2 regions of the uncultured Azonexus sp. genome follow, and region 1 is predicted to be linked to the other one. Evidence: riboswitches for the same ligand, from Rfam matches in the RefSeq annotation. Region 1 holds a riboswitch; the other holds the start of a gene.

Region 1 (7,126 bases):
CGGTCTGGTCGATCAGCTGGTCGAGGCTGGCGGCACCGATGGTGGCCAGCATCTCGGTCATTTCAGTGGTGCAGGGGCCGATGTGACGGTCGATGAACTCGTCGTGCTGCTCCAGGGCGCTCAAGGGCAGGGTCTTCATGTGGATTGGTTCTCGCGGGGGCTATGCAGCGGAACAGCCCGGCCGGTTACGGTCGACCGGGCTGGTGGAGGAAAAACGGCGGGCCGGGATCAGGCGGCGTCGGCGACAGCCTGGTAGGCGGCGGCGTCGAGCAGGGCGTCGACATCGGCGATGTTGTCCGGGGTCATCTTGAACAGCCAGGCGGCGTAGGCGTCGGCATTGACCGACTCCGGCGCATCGACGGCGGCCTGGTTGACTTCGGTGACGGTGCCGGCGATCGGCGCGTACACGTCGGCGGCGGCCTTGACCGACTCGACCACGGCGATTTCCTTCTCGGCATCGTAATGGGCGCCGACTTCCGGCAGTTCGACGAAGACCAGGTCACCCAGCGCTTCCTGCGCGTGGTCGGAAATACCGACGGTGACGGTGCCATCGGCGTTCTTCAGGACCCACTCGTGGGAGGCGGCGTACTTGAGGTTGGACGGGACGTTGGACATGGTTTTCTCCAGAGTGGGGTGAATTAGATGACAGCTTTGCCGTTGCGGGCGAATACGGGTTTGGTGACCTTGGCCTTGAGCAGTTTGCCGCGGATGTCGACCTCGACTTGATCGCCGATGGCGACGCCAAGCGGCAGGCGGGCCAGCGCGATGGACTGCTGCAGTGTCGGCGAGAAGGTGCCGGAAGTAATTTCGCCATCACCGTGGGCGGTGACGACCTTCTGGTGGCCGCGCAGCACGCCCTTGTCGAGCAGGATCAGGCCGAGGAACTGTTTCTGCTGGCCGTTGGCAGCCAGTGCGGCGCGGCCGACGAAATCGCGCGCGTCTTTCATGGCGACGGTCCAGGCCAGGCCGGCGTCGAGCGGCGACACCGTCTCGTCCATGTCCTGGCCGTAGAGATTCATGCCGGCTTCCAGGCGCAGCGTGTCGCGGGCGCCCAGGCCGCAAGGCGCGACGCCGGCATCCTTCAGGGCGTTCCACACGGCTTCGGCTTCGCCGGCCGGCAGCATGATTTCGTAGCCGTCTTCGCCGGTGTAACCGGTGCTGGCGATGAAATACTGATCGACTTCGGCGGCGAAGAAGGGTTTCAGGCCTTCGCTCGCGGCCTTCACTTGCGGCAGCACCTGCCACACCTTGGCGCGCGCGTTCGGGCCCTGGACGGCGATGATGCCCAGATTGTCAGCACCGTCGCGGCGCTGGGTGATGGTCACCTCCATCTTCCACTCGGCGGCCTTGGCCTGCATCCAGGCCAGATCCTTGTCGGCGGTGCCGGCGTTGACGACGACGCGGAAGCGCGTGTCGGTGAGGAAATAAATGATCAGGTCATCGATGACGCCGCCGGCCTCGTTGAGCATGGCGGCGTAGAGCGCCTTGCCGGAAACGGTCAGCTTGGCGACGTCGTTGGCAACCAGGCGCGAGAGGAAGGGGCGGCAATCGGCGCCGACCAGATCGACCGGGCACATGTGCGAGACGTCGAACATGCCGCAGTCCTTGCGCACCGCGTGGTGCTCCTCGATCTGCGAACCGTAGTTGACCGGCATGTCCCAGCCGCCGAAATCGACCATCCGGGCGCCGAGTGCGCGATGGGCGGCATTCAAGACCGTTTGCTTCAGCATATCAATCCTTTACTGACGTTTGTTAACGTCGATTCTGGAAACAGAAAAGGGGTGAAACGTAAAACTCGCGTTTTGCGTTTCACCCCTCTGTCCTCGATACCTGAGAGATTTGCCCCATCGGTGGGCGCTGTCTACGCCGCTCTCCAGAGTTTCAGGGGGCGACATGCGCATTGCCAGCGATACGGTGTCGACTGCGCCTCGTCGTGCTATTCGCACTGTCTTCGGCTTGTCTTCGTGTCTCGCAGCCAATGCGCATGCCGCCTGGCCTCATCTTGTGGTCCTTTTGCCTGAGCGTTTTCGGGTGAAATTGCGCCTTCGGCGGCAGACGAATCTGCGCTCTCCCACAGGATGGCTCGCACTATATCCGGTCGTGGCTGTCCAATCAATATGTTGCGCCGCACAAGGCGTCTCGGTGAGGGGCGGCCTTCGTGCTAAACTCCGCGTTTGCCCGTGTCTTGCCATCCGTGAACCCAGCCAATTTCGATTTTCATTGCCATTCGTCCGTGTCCGACGGTTTGTTGCCGCCGGCGGTGGTGGCGCGCCGGGCGGCGGATAACGGTGTCGATTTCTGGGCCTTGACCGATCACGACGACATTGGCGGCTTGGCGCCGGCGGCGGAAGCGGCGGCAGAAGCCGGGATGCGCTTCGTTCCCGGGGTGGAAATTTCCATCGAGTGGCGGGAAACGCCGATCCATATCGTGGGTCTTGGCTTCGATCCGGCCAATCCGGTCCTGGTTGGCGGCCTCGAAGCGCTGCGTAGCGGTCGTCTCGAGCGCGCCCGGCGGATGGGCGAGGCGCTTGACGCCATCGGCATTCATGGCGTCTTCGAAGGGGCCATGGGCTACGTGACCAATCCGAACCTGATCTCGCGCGCCCATTTCGCCCGCTATCTCGTCTCCATCGGCATCGCCCGGGATATTCCCGGCGTGTTCCAGTATTACCTGGCACCCGGCAAGCCCGGCTATGTCGACCACCGCTGGGCTTCCCTGGCCGATGCGCTGGGCTGGATTCACGCTGCCGGCGGTGTCGCCGTGGTGGCTCATCCCGGGCGCTACAAGATGTCCGGTGGCGACATGCGCAAGTTCCTCGACGAGTTCAAGGATCTGGGCGGGCAGGCGATCGAGGTGGCCAGTGGCAGCCATTCGCCCGACCACCTGCTGCATTTCGCCCGGCTGGCCCGGCATTACGCTTTTCATGCCTCGCGCGGCTCGGATTTCCACGGGCCGGACGAGAGTTACGTCGACCTCGGTCGGGCCGCGCCGCTGCCGCCGGACCTCAAGCCGGTCTGGCGCCTGATAGATTGAAACCATGGCCCGCGTCGTCAATATCCATCCCGATTCCCCGCAGCAGCGCCTGCTTGCCCAGGCGGCCGACTTCATCCGCAAGGGCGCCATCGTCGCCTTGCCGACGGATTCCTGTTACGCCCTCGCTTGTCATCTCGGCGACAAGGAAGCGCTCGATCGCATCCGCCTGATCCGCCAGATGGACGAACGTCACCATCTGACGCTGATGGTTCGCGACCTCTCCGAGATCGCCCATTTCGCACGCGTCGACAACGCCCAGTACCGCTTGCTCAAGGCGGCAACGCCGGGTAGCTATACCTTCATCCTCGAAGGCAGCAAGGAATTGCCGCGCCGGGTCATGCACCCCAAGCGCAAGACCATCGGCGTGCGTGTGCCGGATCATCCGGTTGCCCTGGCCTTGCTGGAAGAGTTGCAGGAACCCCTGCTGACGACGACGCTGCAGTTGCCGGGCGACGACAGTCCGCTGACCGACGGCTGGGAAATTCTCGACCGTCTCGACGACCAGCTCGAACTGATCCTCGATGCCGGTACCTGCGGTATCGAACCGACCACCGTCATCGACCTGACCGGTTCGGTACCCGAACTGGTTCGCGCCGGTCGCGGCCCGCTTGCCCCGTTCGGATTCGACTGAACATGCTCGACATCAACGCCCTGATCCAGACCATCGCCATCGCTGCGTTGCCGGTGATCTTCGCGATCACCCTGCACGAAGCGGCGCACGGTTACGCGGCCCGCCATTTCGGCGACCCGACCGCCTGGCAGCTGGGGCGGATCAGCCTGAATCCGCTGCGCCACATCGATCCGGTCGGTACCATCCTGATCCCGCTGGCCATCCTGCTGTTTTCGGCCGGCAATTTCCTGTTCGGTTACGCCAAGCCGGTGCCGGTCGACTTCAGCCGTCTGCGTAATCCCAAGCGCGACATGCTCTGGGTTGCCGCTGCCGGGCCGGCCGCCAACCTGTTCATGGCACTGTGCTGGGCCTTCATGCTCAAGCTGGCCTGGGAAATGCCCAGCACCGATTTCACCGTGCCACTGTCCGAGATGAGCAAGATCGGCATCATCATCAATTGCGTGCTCATGGTGCTCAACCTTTTACCCTTGCCGCCGCTTGACGGCGGGCGCATCGCCGTCAGCCTGTTGCCGCACCGTCTGGCCTGGCAGTTCTCGCGCATCGAGCCGTGGGGCTTCCCGATTTTGCTGGTCCTGCTGTTCACCGGTATCCTCAGCGACATCATGAGCCCGCTGGTGCTTTTCTCGGCGCGCGCCATCGAAACCATTTTCGGTCTTTATTAAACGACAAACAGCTATGTACGCAGAACGTGTCCTTTCCGGCATGCGTCCCACCGGGGCGCTGCATCTCGGCCATTACCACGGCGTCCTCAAGAACTGGGTTGAACTGCAGCAGGAATATCCCTGTCTGTTCTTCGTTGCCGACTGGCACGCCCTGACGACCCAGTACGACAATCCCCAGAACATCGAGAAGGCAACCTGGGACATGGTCATCGACTGGCTGGCGGCCGGTGTGGACCCGAACCAGGCGACCCTGTTCATCCAGTCGCGCGTGCCCGAACATGCCGAACTGCACCTGCTGCTGTCGATGATGACGCCGCTCGGCTGGCTGGAGCGCGTGCCGACCTACAAGGATCAGCAGGAAAAGCTGTCGAACAAGGATCTGTCGACCTACGGCTTCCTCGGTTACCCGCTGCTGCAGGCGGCCGACATCCTCATCTACCGCGCCGACAAGGTGCCGGTCGGCGAGGATCAGGTACCGCACATCGAGTTCTCGCGCGAAATTGCCCGCCGCTTCAACCACCTCTACGGCCGCGAACCCGGTTTCGAGGACAAGGCCCGCGAGGCGGTCAAGAAACTCGGCAGCAAGCGCGCCCGCCTGTATGAGGAACTGCGTACCCGCTACCAGCAGGAAGGTCAGCGCGAAGCGCTCGAACAGGCGCATGCCGTGCTCGACGAAATCCAGCACCTGTCGGTGGCCGACCGCGAACGCCTGTTCGGCTACCTCGAAGGTACCGGCAAGATGATCCTTGCCGAGCCTGGGGCATTGCTTACCGCTGCGTCGCGCATGCCTGGCCTGGACGGGCAGAAGATGTCCAAGTCCTACGCCAACACCATCACCATGCGCGAATCGGAAGATTCGGTCGCCAAGAAGGTCAAGAGCATGCCGACCGATACCAATCGCGTGCGTCGCACCGATCCGGGCGATCCGGCGCGTTGCCCGGTGTGGCAACTGCACCAGGTGTACACCGACGAAGCCACGCGGGCGACGCTGGAGCAGGGCTGCCGCACCGCCGGTATCGGCTGCATCGACTGCAAGCAGCCGGTGATCGAAGGCATCCTCAAGGAACAGGCGCCGATGCGCGAGCGTGCCCAGCTGTATCTCGACGATCCGGTGCTGGTCAAGAACATCATCGCCGACGGTTGCGAGAAGGCACGCGAGCTGGCGCGCGAGACGATGCGCGACGTGCGCGAGTCGATGGGTCTGGAATACCACTGATGTCCGCTGCGTCGTTCCGCTTCCGCCGTCCGGCGGTCGACGCATGAATCTTGCGGTCGATCTGCCGCCGCCGCTGTTCGAACCGGTGGCGCGCATCTACGGCGAGCCGATGGAGGCCATGCCGCAGGATCTGTACATCCCGCCGGATGCGCTGGCGATCATGCTCGACGCCTTCGAAGGCCCGCTCGACCTGCTGCTCTACCTGATCCGCAAGGCCAACGTCGACATCCTCGACATTCCGATGGCGCCGCTGACCCGCCAGTATCTCGACTACATCGAGAACATGCAGGCGCAGAACCTGGAGCTGGCGGCCGAGTACCTGGTGATGGCGGCGATGCTGATCGAGATCAAGTCGCGCATGCTGCTGCCACGGCCGAAGATCGGCGACGATGGCGAGGTCGAGGACCCGCGCGCCGAACTGGTCCGCCGCCTGATGGAATACGAGCAGATGAAGCTTGCCGGCCAGAAGCTCAACGAAATGCCGCAGGCCGAGCGCGAGTTCTTCTGGGTCGAGACCCTGGTCGAGAAGTCACTGCTCATTCGGCAGCCGGAGGTTTCGGTCGAGGACATCAAGGAAGCCTGGATGAACGTGGTGCGCCAGGCGGTGCTCAAGCGCAACCACAAGATCAGCCGCGAAGAGTTGTCGGTGCGCGAGCACATGGGCATCATTCTTCGCCATCTGCAGGAAAGGGGCGGTTTCGTCCAGTTCGAGACCCTGTTCGATCCGGCCATGGGGCCGCCCGGGCTGGTCGTGCATTTCATCGCCATGCTCGAACTGGGCCGCGAAAAGCTGATCCGCATCACGCAGACCGAAGCCTTTGCGCCGATTTACGTCAATCTGCGCGACGGCGAGCCGGAACCGGTCATGGAAGAGGAAGATGGAACCGAGTCAGGTCAAGAAGATTCTTGAGGCGGCATTGCTCGCGACGCACGAGCCGATGTCCACGCACGACATGAAGAAGATGTTCGACGAAGAACTGTCTTCCGATACGCTGCGCAAGCTGCTCGACCAGATCCGTGAAGACTGGGCTGAGCGGCCGGCCGAACTGATCCAGCTCGCCTCGGGCTGGCGTTTCCGTACGCGGGCCGAGTATCTGCCTTACCTGGAGCGGCTGAATCCGGAAAAGCCGCCTCGTTATTCCCGGGCGGTGCTGGAAACCCTGGCCATCATCGCCTATCGTCAACCGGTAACCCGTGGCGACATCGAGGAAATCCGCGGCGTCGCGGTCAATTCGAATGTCGTCAAAACCCTTGAAGAACGTGGCTGGATCGACGTCGTCGGCCACCGCGACACCCCTGGTCGGCCGGCGCTGTTTGCCACGACCAAGCAATTTCTCGATGATCTGGGCCTGCGCAGCGTCAGCGAACTGCCGCCGCTTGAACAAATCAGCCAGACACTGGAGCTGAATCATGAAAACCAATAAACGCACGCCTTTCCGCGCCCCGGCCGAGGCCCCCGCCGTCGGCCAGCGTCCGCGTCGCGGTGCCGGTCGTGCCACGCCGCCGCCCCGCGAATTCATTGCGCCGCCGTCCGGTGAAGCTGATGAAATGCAGGAACCGTCAGCCAAACCGGCGCCGCGGCG
Region 2 (7,126 bases), on a different contig from region 1:
GGCGGCCATCCTCGACGGCAGTTTCGACGAGGAGCTGCTCGACCAGTCGCCGGTCGGCGTGCCGCTGCAGGCGGTGTTGCGCGTGGCCAAGGAAACCATCTATACGGCGCGGCCGGCGCTGGAGATCGAAACCGCCGGTTTCGAGGTGCTCGGTGCCTTGCTGGCGCTCTATACCAACGCCGTCGAGGCGGCTGCGGAAGTGCCGGGAACCCGGATGACGACGCGCGAGCGCATGCTGCTCCGGCTGTTGCCGACGCAATTCCTCGGCCACGATGGCAAGCCGGATGCCGATCCCTACGTGCGTCTACTGCAGGTGGCCGATTTCGTCGCCGGCATGACCGACTCCTACGCGGTCGACATGTATCGCAAGCTCAAGGGTGTCGACCTGCCGACCTGATTACTCGAAGATCTTCAGAAATTCGCTCCGCGCCTTTGCCAGCTCGGCCTGCGCGGCAGTGTCGCAGAGCCGTTCGCTGGTCCGGTAGAAACGGTCGAAAGCGGCGAGCACCGCCGCCTTGTTGACCCGGTCACGGCCGGCTGTCTTGTTTCCCGACGCCGGCTGATCGAGCGGCGTGAGTACGGCATAGCGGGGAATGATCTGCTGCCCGCCCTGATCCGACGAGGCGGTCAGCGGGCCGGTCTTGACGAAGATTTTGCCGTCGTATTCGAAGCGGTCACCAATGGCGAGATGCTGGAGTTTCATGCGCGGTCCTGGGGCGGGGCGAGTCGGGGCGTGCGCGGATATTAGCCGATTTTTCCGGCAATCTCCGCTTGCCAAAATCTGCTTACTGTACAAAAATACAGGCAATGCATTTTGCCGGAGCCCCGTCATGAAACTCACCCCGCGTCAGCAGGAAATCCTCGATTTCATCAAGAACACCGTCGAGGTGCTCGGGGCGCCGCCGACCCGCGCCGAAATCGCCACCGCTTTCGGCTTCGCCTCGGCCAACGCTGCCGAAGACCACCTCAAGGCGCTGGCCAAGAAGGGTGCGATCAACCTCGAACCTGGCTCGGCGCGCGGCATCCGCCTGGTCGAGCAACTCGGTCTGCCGCTGATCGGCAGTGTCGCCGCCGGTTCGCCCATCCTCGCCGTCGAGAACGTGCAGGGGCGCTATAACTTCGATGCCGGCCTGTTCAATCCGCGTGCCGATTTCCTGTTGAAGGTGCGCGGCCTGTCGATGATCGATGCTGGCATCTTCGACGGTGACCTGATCGCCGTGCATAAGACGAATCAGGCGCGCGACGGCGAGATCGTTGTCGCCCGCATCGACGAGGAAGTCACCGTCAAGCGCCTGGAACGCGGCAAGAACCAGATCCGCCTGATCGCCGAAAACCCGGATTTCGAGCCCATCGTGATCAACCCGGGCGAAGTCGAATTCGCCATCGAGGGCGTCGCTGTCGGCTTGATCCGCGGAGCCATTTCGAAACTCTCATGAGCGCGCAGCCGTCGCCGGTGAGTTTGGCGGCGGTCCTGGCGCGCGGCGACATCTGGCGCGGCGATGCCTTGCCCGGCCTGCCGGCCGGCACCATCGCCAGCGGTTACGCCGAACTCGACGCCGAACTGCCGGGCGGCGGCTGGCCGCGCGGAAATCTCACCGAAATTCTCGTGGATCGCAGCGGCATCGGCGAAATCAGCCTGCTGCTGCCAGCGCTGGCCCGGCTCTCGGGCGAGGGTGGTCGCCTGGCGCTGGTCGCACCGCCCTGGCTGCCGCATGCGCCGGCTTGGGCAGCGGCCGGCGTGGCGCCGGAGCGTCTGCTGGTGATCCGGCCCGGTAAGCAGCTGGCCTGGTGTGTCGAACAATTACTCAGATGCGGCGGCTTCGCCGGCCTGCTTGCCTGGCCGGACGCCGGCATCGATGCCCGGGCGCTGCGCCGCCTGCAGGTGGCGGCTGAGGGGCAGTCGGTTTTTGCCGTTTTGTGGCGGTCGACCGTGGACGCCGCAATCCCGTCGCCGGCACCTTTGCGTCTGACGCTGGCCGCCGGTGCCGACCGGCTGGCGCTGCGCATCCTCAAGCGGCGCGGTCGGCCGGCGTCGCGTCTGTTGCAGGTCGAGATCCCCAGACCGGGAAGGAAAACACGTGTTGTGGCTGGCCCTGCATTTTCCGCAGCTGACGCTGGAAGCCCTGCCGCTGCGGCAGTCGCCTAGCGTCGTCACGGCGCGCGGCCGGGTTCTGGCCGCCGATCCGGTTGCCGCAGCGGCCGGCATTTTGCCCGGCCACAAGCTGTCGACCGCACTCGGCCTGCTGCCCGGGCTGCGCGCCTGCGAGCGCGATCCGGCGCGCGAAGCCCGGGCGCTCGCCGATCTCGCCTGCTGGTCCGGGCGCTTCACGCCGACCGTCAGCCTGGCGCCGCCGGCCGGGCTGTTGCTCGAAATCGGCGGCTGTCGCCGGCTGTTCGGCGGTATCGAAGCGATTGTCGCGGCCGTGCTTGATGGCTGCCGGATACAGGGTTGGAGTGTGGACTGGGCAGTCGCACCGACGCCGCTCGGCGCCCGCTGGTTGGCGCGTGCCGGCGCGGCGGCCAGCTACGAGAGCCTGGTCGCGCTGCAGGCGGCGCTGGACGATTTGCCGTGTGCCGTGCCCGACTGGCCGGCCGAGGTTGTCGCCCGGCTCGACGCCTTCGGCCTGCGTCGTCTCGGCGAACTGAGCGCGCAGCCGGCTGGTGGCCTGCGCCGGCGCATCGGCAACGGCCCGGTCGACGACCTGCTGCGCGCCCGCGGCGAACTGCCCGATCCGCAGCGCGCCTTCGACTTTCCCGAGCGTTTCGCCGCCGGGCTGGAACTGCCGTCGCGCGTCGAATTCGCCGAAGGCCTGGCCTTCGCCGCGCAGCGTCTGTTTGCCGCGCTGGCCGGGTGGCTGCAGGTGCGCCAGTCGCTGCTGCGCGTCGGCATGCTGCAGCTGACCCACGACGACGGCTCGACCAGCACGCTGCCGCTGCGTTTCGGCGAGCCCTGCGCCGACGAAGGCCGCTTCATGCGCCTGTTGCGCGAGCATCTCGGTCGCCTGCAACTGGCGGCGCCGGTCGAGGCGCTGCATCTGACGGCCGACGAGTTCGTCGCCCGGCCCGACGCCAGCGCTGGCCTGTTCGACCAGGCGGTGCTGGGCGAGGGTGTTGCCGCCTGCATCGAACGCCTGCGCGCCCGGCTCGGCGACGACGCCGTGCGCAGCCTGGCGCTGCATGCCGACCATCGCCCGGAATGCGCCAGCCGTAGCGACGACCCGGCCGGCATTCTTGCCGCAAAAACCACGTCGACCGCAACATTCGGCAAGCCGCGCCCGCTCTGGCTGCTGCCGGCACCGCAGCCGCTGGCCGAACGTGTCGACGGCCCACACTGGCACGGTCCGCTGCAACTCGTCACCCGCGGCGAACGGCTGGAAAGCGGCTGGTGGGACAGCGGCGAGGCGTCTGCCGTCGGCGACCTGCGCCGCGACTACTTCGTCGCCCGCAACGGCGAAGGGCAGTGGGCGTGGATCTTTCGCGACGCGCAGGGCTGGTTCCTGCACGGCCTGTTCGCCTGAATCGATTGACAGGCGGCCCTGGCGCTGCCGATAATCCGCCGCTCTGCAGGAGAGAGAGTGCTGGTTCGCCAGGCTCCGCCGAAGGCGCAAACTCCCATAATCGCTCAGGCATGCCGAACTGCAGAAATGATTCGCCGGCTGGAGAGTAGTTGCGAGCGTCCCGGCGCTTGGCAACTCACCGAAGGGGCAGGCTCCGAGGAGCCGAAACTCTCAGGTAAAAGGACAGGGGGAGAGGCGTCACGGAAACACCCGTTCAGGGGTTTCCGCTTTCTGACGGAGTCCTTTTGATGTTTGCCTCGCTGTTCGACAGTCTCGCCCACGTTTTTCAACCGCTCGCCACCAAGCAGTTCGATCTGCTGCTGGTCGTCTACCTGGTCGCCATCGCCGCCGAGGCGATGTCCGGCGCGCTGGCCGCCGGCCGCCGCGACATGGATTTCTTCGGCGTCGCCGTGATCGCCTTTGTTACCGCGCTCGGCGGCGGCACGATCCGCGACGTCGTGCTCGGCAACTACCCGATCGGCTGGACCCAGCATCCCGAGTACGTTTATCTGGTCATCCTCGCCGGCCTGGCGACGACGCTGATCGCCCGCTTCATGCACCACATGAAGCGCGTCTTCCTGATGCTCGATGCGCTCGGCCTGGTCGCCTTCTCGCTGATCGGCTGCAACGTCGCGCTGCAACTCGATTACCCGGTGGTGGTCGTGATCATGGCCGGCATGCTCACCGGGATTTCCGGCGGTGTGCTGCGCGACGTGCTGTGCAACCAGGTGCCGGTGGTCTTCTGCCGCGAGCTCTACGCCAGCGTCTCGCTGTTCGTCTGCGTGCTCTTCCTGGTGCTGCGCGGCCTCGGCTGGGACAGCGACCTGATCACCCTGGTCTGCTTCGGCGCCGGTTTCGCCTTCCGCATGCTGGCGCTGCGCTTCGCCTGGAAGCTGCCGACCTTTTCCTATCAGCAGCGCTGGGACTGAAACACGGGCTGGGCTAAAATGACTGTATGAAAATACAGTTGTTTGCCAGAGGCCCGCATTGACCGTCCCGTCTGCGCTCCCCGACTACGCCGAGCTGCACTGCCTGTCCAACTTCAGCTTCCTGCGTGGTGCCTCGCACCCGGAGGAACTGGCGGCGCAGGCAGTGGCGCAGGGTTACGCGGCGCTGGCGCTGACCGACGAGTGCTCGTTGGCCGGCGTGGTGCGCGTGCATCAGGCGTTCCGGGCCCAAGGCGGGGCTACGCGTCTCATCATCGGCAGCGAGATGCGCACGGTCGACGGCCTGAAACTGGTTTTTCTGGCGCAGAACCGCGAGGGTTACGGCAACCTGTCGGCGCTGATCACGCTCGCCCGGCGGCGGGCGGAGAAGGGCGCCTACACGCTGCAGCGCCATGACCTGAACGCCATCTCGCCGAATGGCGCCTTGCCCGATTGCCTGGTGCTCTGGGTGCCCGAGGCGGCACCGTCGGTCGCCGACGGGCGCTGGCTGGCCGAACGTTTCCCCGGGCGTTGCTGGATCGCCGTCGAACTGCACGCCGGGCCGGACGATGCGGCCCGGCTGGCGGAATTGCAGGCGCTCGGCGCCGCCTGCGGCCTGCCGCTGGTGGCCGCGGGTGACGTGCACATGCACGTGCGGGCGCGGCGGCCGGTGCAGGACGTGTTGACAGCGCTGCGCCTGAAAACCTCGGTGTTCGACGCCGGCCACGCGCTGTTCCCGAACGGCGAGCGCCACCTGCGCTCGCGCCTGCGGCTGGCGCGGCTCTATCCGCCCGAGCTGCTGGCCGAGACGCTGCGCATCGCGGCCTTGTGCACGTTCTCGCTCGATGAGTTGCGCTACGAATATCCGGAGGAAATCGTCCCCGCCGGCTACACGCCGACCTCCTGGCTGCGCCACGAAACCGAGGCCGGGCTGCGCCGGCGCTATCCGGCGGGCGTACCGGACGCGGTGCGCGAGCGCATCGAGCACGAATTGCGGCTGATCGCCGAGCTGAACTACGAAGCCTATTTCCTGACCGTCTACGACATCGTCTGCTTCGCCCGCGGCGCCGGCATCCTCTGCCAGGGGCGCGGGTCGGCGGCGAACTCGACGGTCTGTTTCGCGCTCGGCGTCACCGAGGTCGACCCGGCGCGCTCGGCGATGCTGTTCGAGCGCTTCGTCTCCAAGGAGCGCGGCGAGCCGCCCGACATCGACGTCGATTTCGAGCACGAGCGGCGTGACGAGGTCATCGCCTACATCTACGAAAAATACGGCCGCGAGCGCACGGCGCTGGCCGCCGCCGTCATCACCTACCGGACCAAGGGCGCGTTGCGCGACGCCGGTCGCGCGCTCGGCTTCGACATCGCCCGCATCGACGCGCTGACCGCATCGCTCGCCTGGTGGGACAAGCGCGAACAGATGCCGGAACGCTTCGCCGAGCAGGGGCTGGACCCGGCGTCGCCGCGCGTCGCCAAGTGGCTGTGGCTGGCCGAGCAACTGCGCGGTTTTCCCCGCCACCTGACCCAGCACGTCGGCGGCTTCGTCATGTCGCGCGGACCGCTGGCGCGACTGGTGCCGGTCGAGAACACGGCGATGGCCGAGCGCACGGTGATCCAGTGGGACAAGGACGACCTCGACGCGGTCGGCCTGATGAAGGTCGACGTGCTGGCGCTCGGTATGCTGTCGGCGCTGCGCCGGATGCTGGCGATGATCGGGCCGTTGGCATTGAACGAAATCCCCGAAGGCGACAAGGCGACCTACGACATGCTCTGCCGCGCCGACAGCATGGGCGTTTTCCAGGTCGAATCGCGGGCGCAGATGAGCATGCTGCCGCGCCTCAAGCCGCGCAACTACTACGACCTGGTGATCGAGGTTTCGCTGGTGCGGCCCGGGCCGATCCAGGGCGACATGGTCCATCCCTACCTGAAGCGGCGCCAGGGTAAAGAGCGCATCGAGGAGATCACGCCGGCCATCGACGCGGTGCTGGCGCGTACCTGCGGCGTGCCGATCTTCCAGGAACAGGTGATGCAACTGGCCATCGTCGCCGCCGGCTTCACCCCCGGCGAGGCCGACGAATTGCGGCGGGCGATGGCGGCCTGGCGGCGTAAAGGCAATCTCGCCCGCTATCAGGACAAGCTGCGCGCCGGCATGGCGCGCAACGGCGTGCCGGCCGCCTTCGTCGAACGCATCGTCGCCCAGATCCAGGGTTTCGGCGAATACGGCTTCCCCGAATCGCACGCCGCCAGCTTCGCGCTGCTGGTCTATGCCTCGGCCTGGGTCAAGCGTCACCATCCGGCGGCTTTCCTCTGCGGCCTGCTCAACAGCCAGCCGATGGGTTTCTATTCGCCGTCGATGTTGATCCAGGACGCCCGCCGCCATGGCGTCAGCGTGCTGCCCGCCGATGTCACGGCCAGCGACTGGGACAGCCGCATCGACGAGGGTGGCGCGGTGCGCCTCGGCCTGCGCGAGATCAAGGGGCTGAGCCGGGAAGCGGCCGTGCGGATCGCCGACGCGCGGCGGCGGGCGCCGTTTGCCGACGTCGCCGACCTCGCGGCGCGCTGCGCTCTGGGCAAGCGCGATCTGGATCAGCTCGCTGCTGCCGATGCACTGCGCAGCCTGGCCGGCCATCGCCGGCAGGCGGCCTG

What was found. Region 1 has a riboswitch for glycine ahead of gcvT (glycine cleavage system aminomethyltransferase GcvT). Riboswitches for the same ligand answer to the same signal wherever they lie in the genome.
Region 2: it holds a riboswitch for glycine, as region 1 does, so the genes downstream of both, Q0799_RS08895 (trimeric intracellular cation channel family protein) here and gcvT (glycine cleavage system aminomethyltransferase GcvT) in region 1, are expected to answer to the same signal.

The regions. Positions count from the first base shown of each region.
Region 1 is NZ_CALJNI010000001.1:257,593-264,718, forward strand. It holds gene gcvP (aminomethyl-transferring glycine dehydrogenase) at 1-139, opposite strand, end outside; gene gcvH (glycine cleavage system protein GcvH) at 229-615, opposite strand; gene gcvT (glycine cleavage system aminomethyltransferase GcvT) at 639-1,730, opposite strand; glycine riboswitch at 1,808-1,887, opposite strand; glycine riboswitch at 1,996-2,084, opposite strand; gene Q0799_RS01240 (3',5'-nucleoside bisphosphate phosphatase) at 2,195-3,034, shown strand; gene Q0799_RS01245 (L-threonylcarbamoyladenylate synthase) at 3,039-3,665, shown strand; gene Q0799_RS01250 (site-2 protease family protein) at 3,677-4,327, shown strand; gene Q0799_RS01255 (tryptophan--tRNA ligase) at 4,341-5,543, shown strand; gene Q0799_RS01260 (ScpA family protein) at 5,587-6,453, shown strand; gene scpB (SMC-Scp complex subunit ScpB) at 6,422-6,967, shown strand; gene rluB (23S rRNA pseudouridine(2605) synthase RluB) at 6,954-7,126, shown strand, end outside.
Region 2 is NZ_CALJNI010000011.1:84,283-91,408, reverse strand. It holds gene dgt (dGTP triphosphohydrolase) at 1-397, shown strand, start outside; gene Q0799_RS08915 (hypothetical protein) at 398-703, opposite strand; gene lexA (transcriptional repressor LexA) at 831-1,436, shown strand; gene imuA (translesion DNA synthesis-associated protein ImuA) at 1,433-2,146, shown strand; gene Q0799_RS08900 (DNA polymerase Y family protein) at 2,079-3,518, shown strand; glycine riboswitch at 3,555-3,649, shown strand; gene Q0799_RS08895 (trimeric intracellular cation channel family protein) at 3,872-4,486, shown strand; gene Q0799_RS08890 (error-prone DNA polymerase) at 4,545-7,126, shown strand, end outside.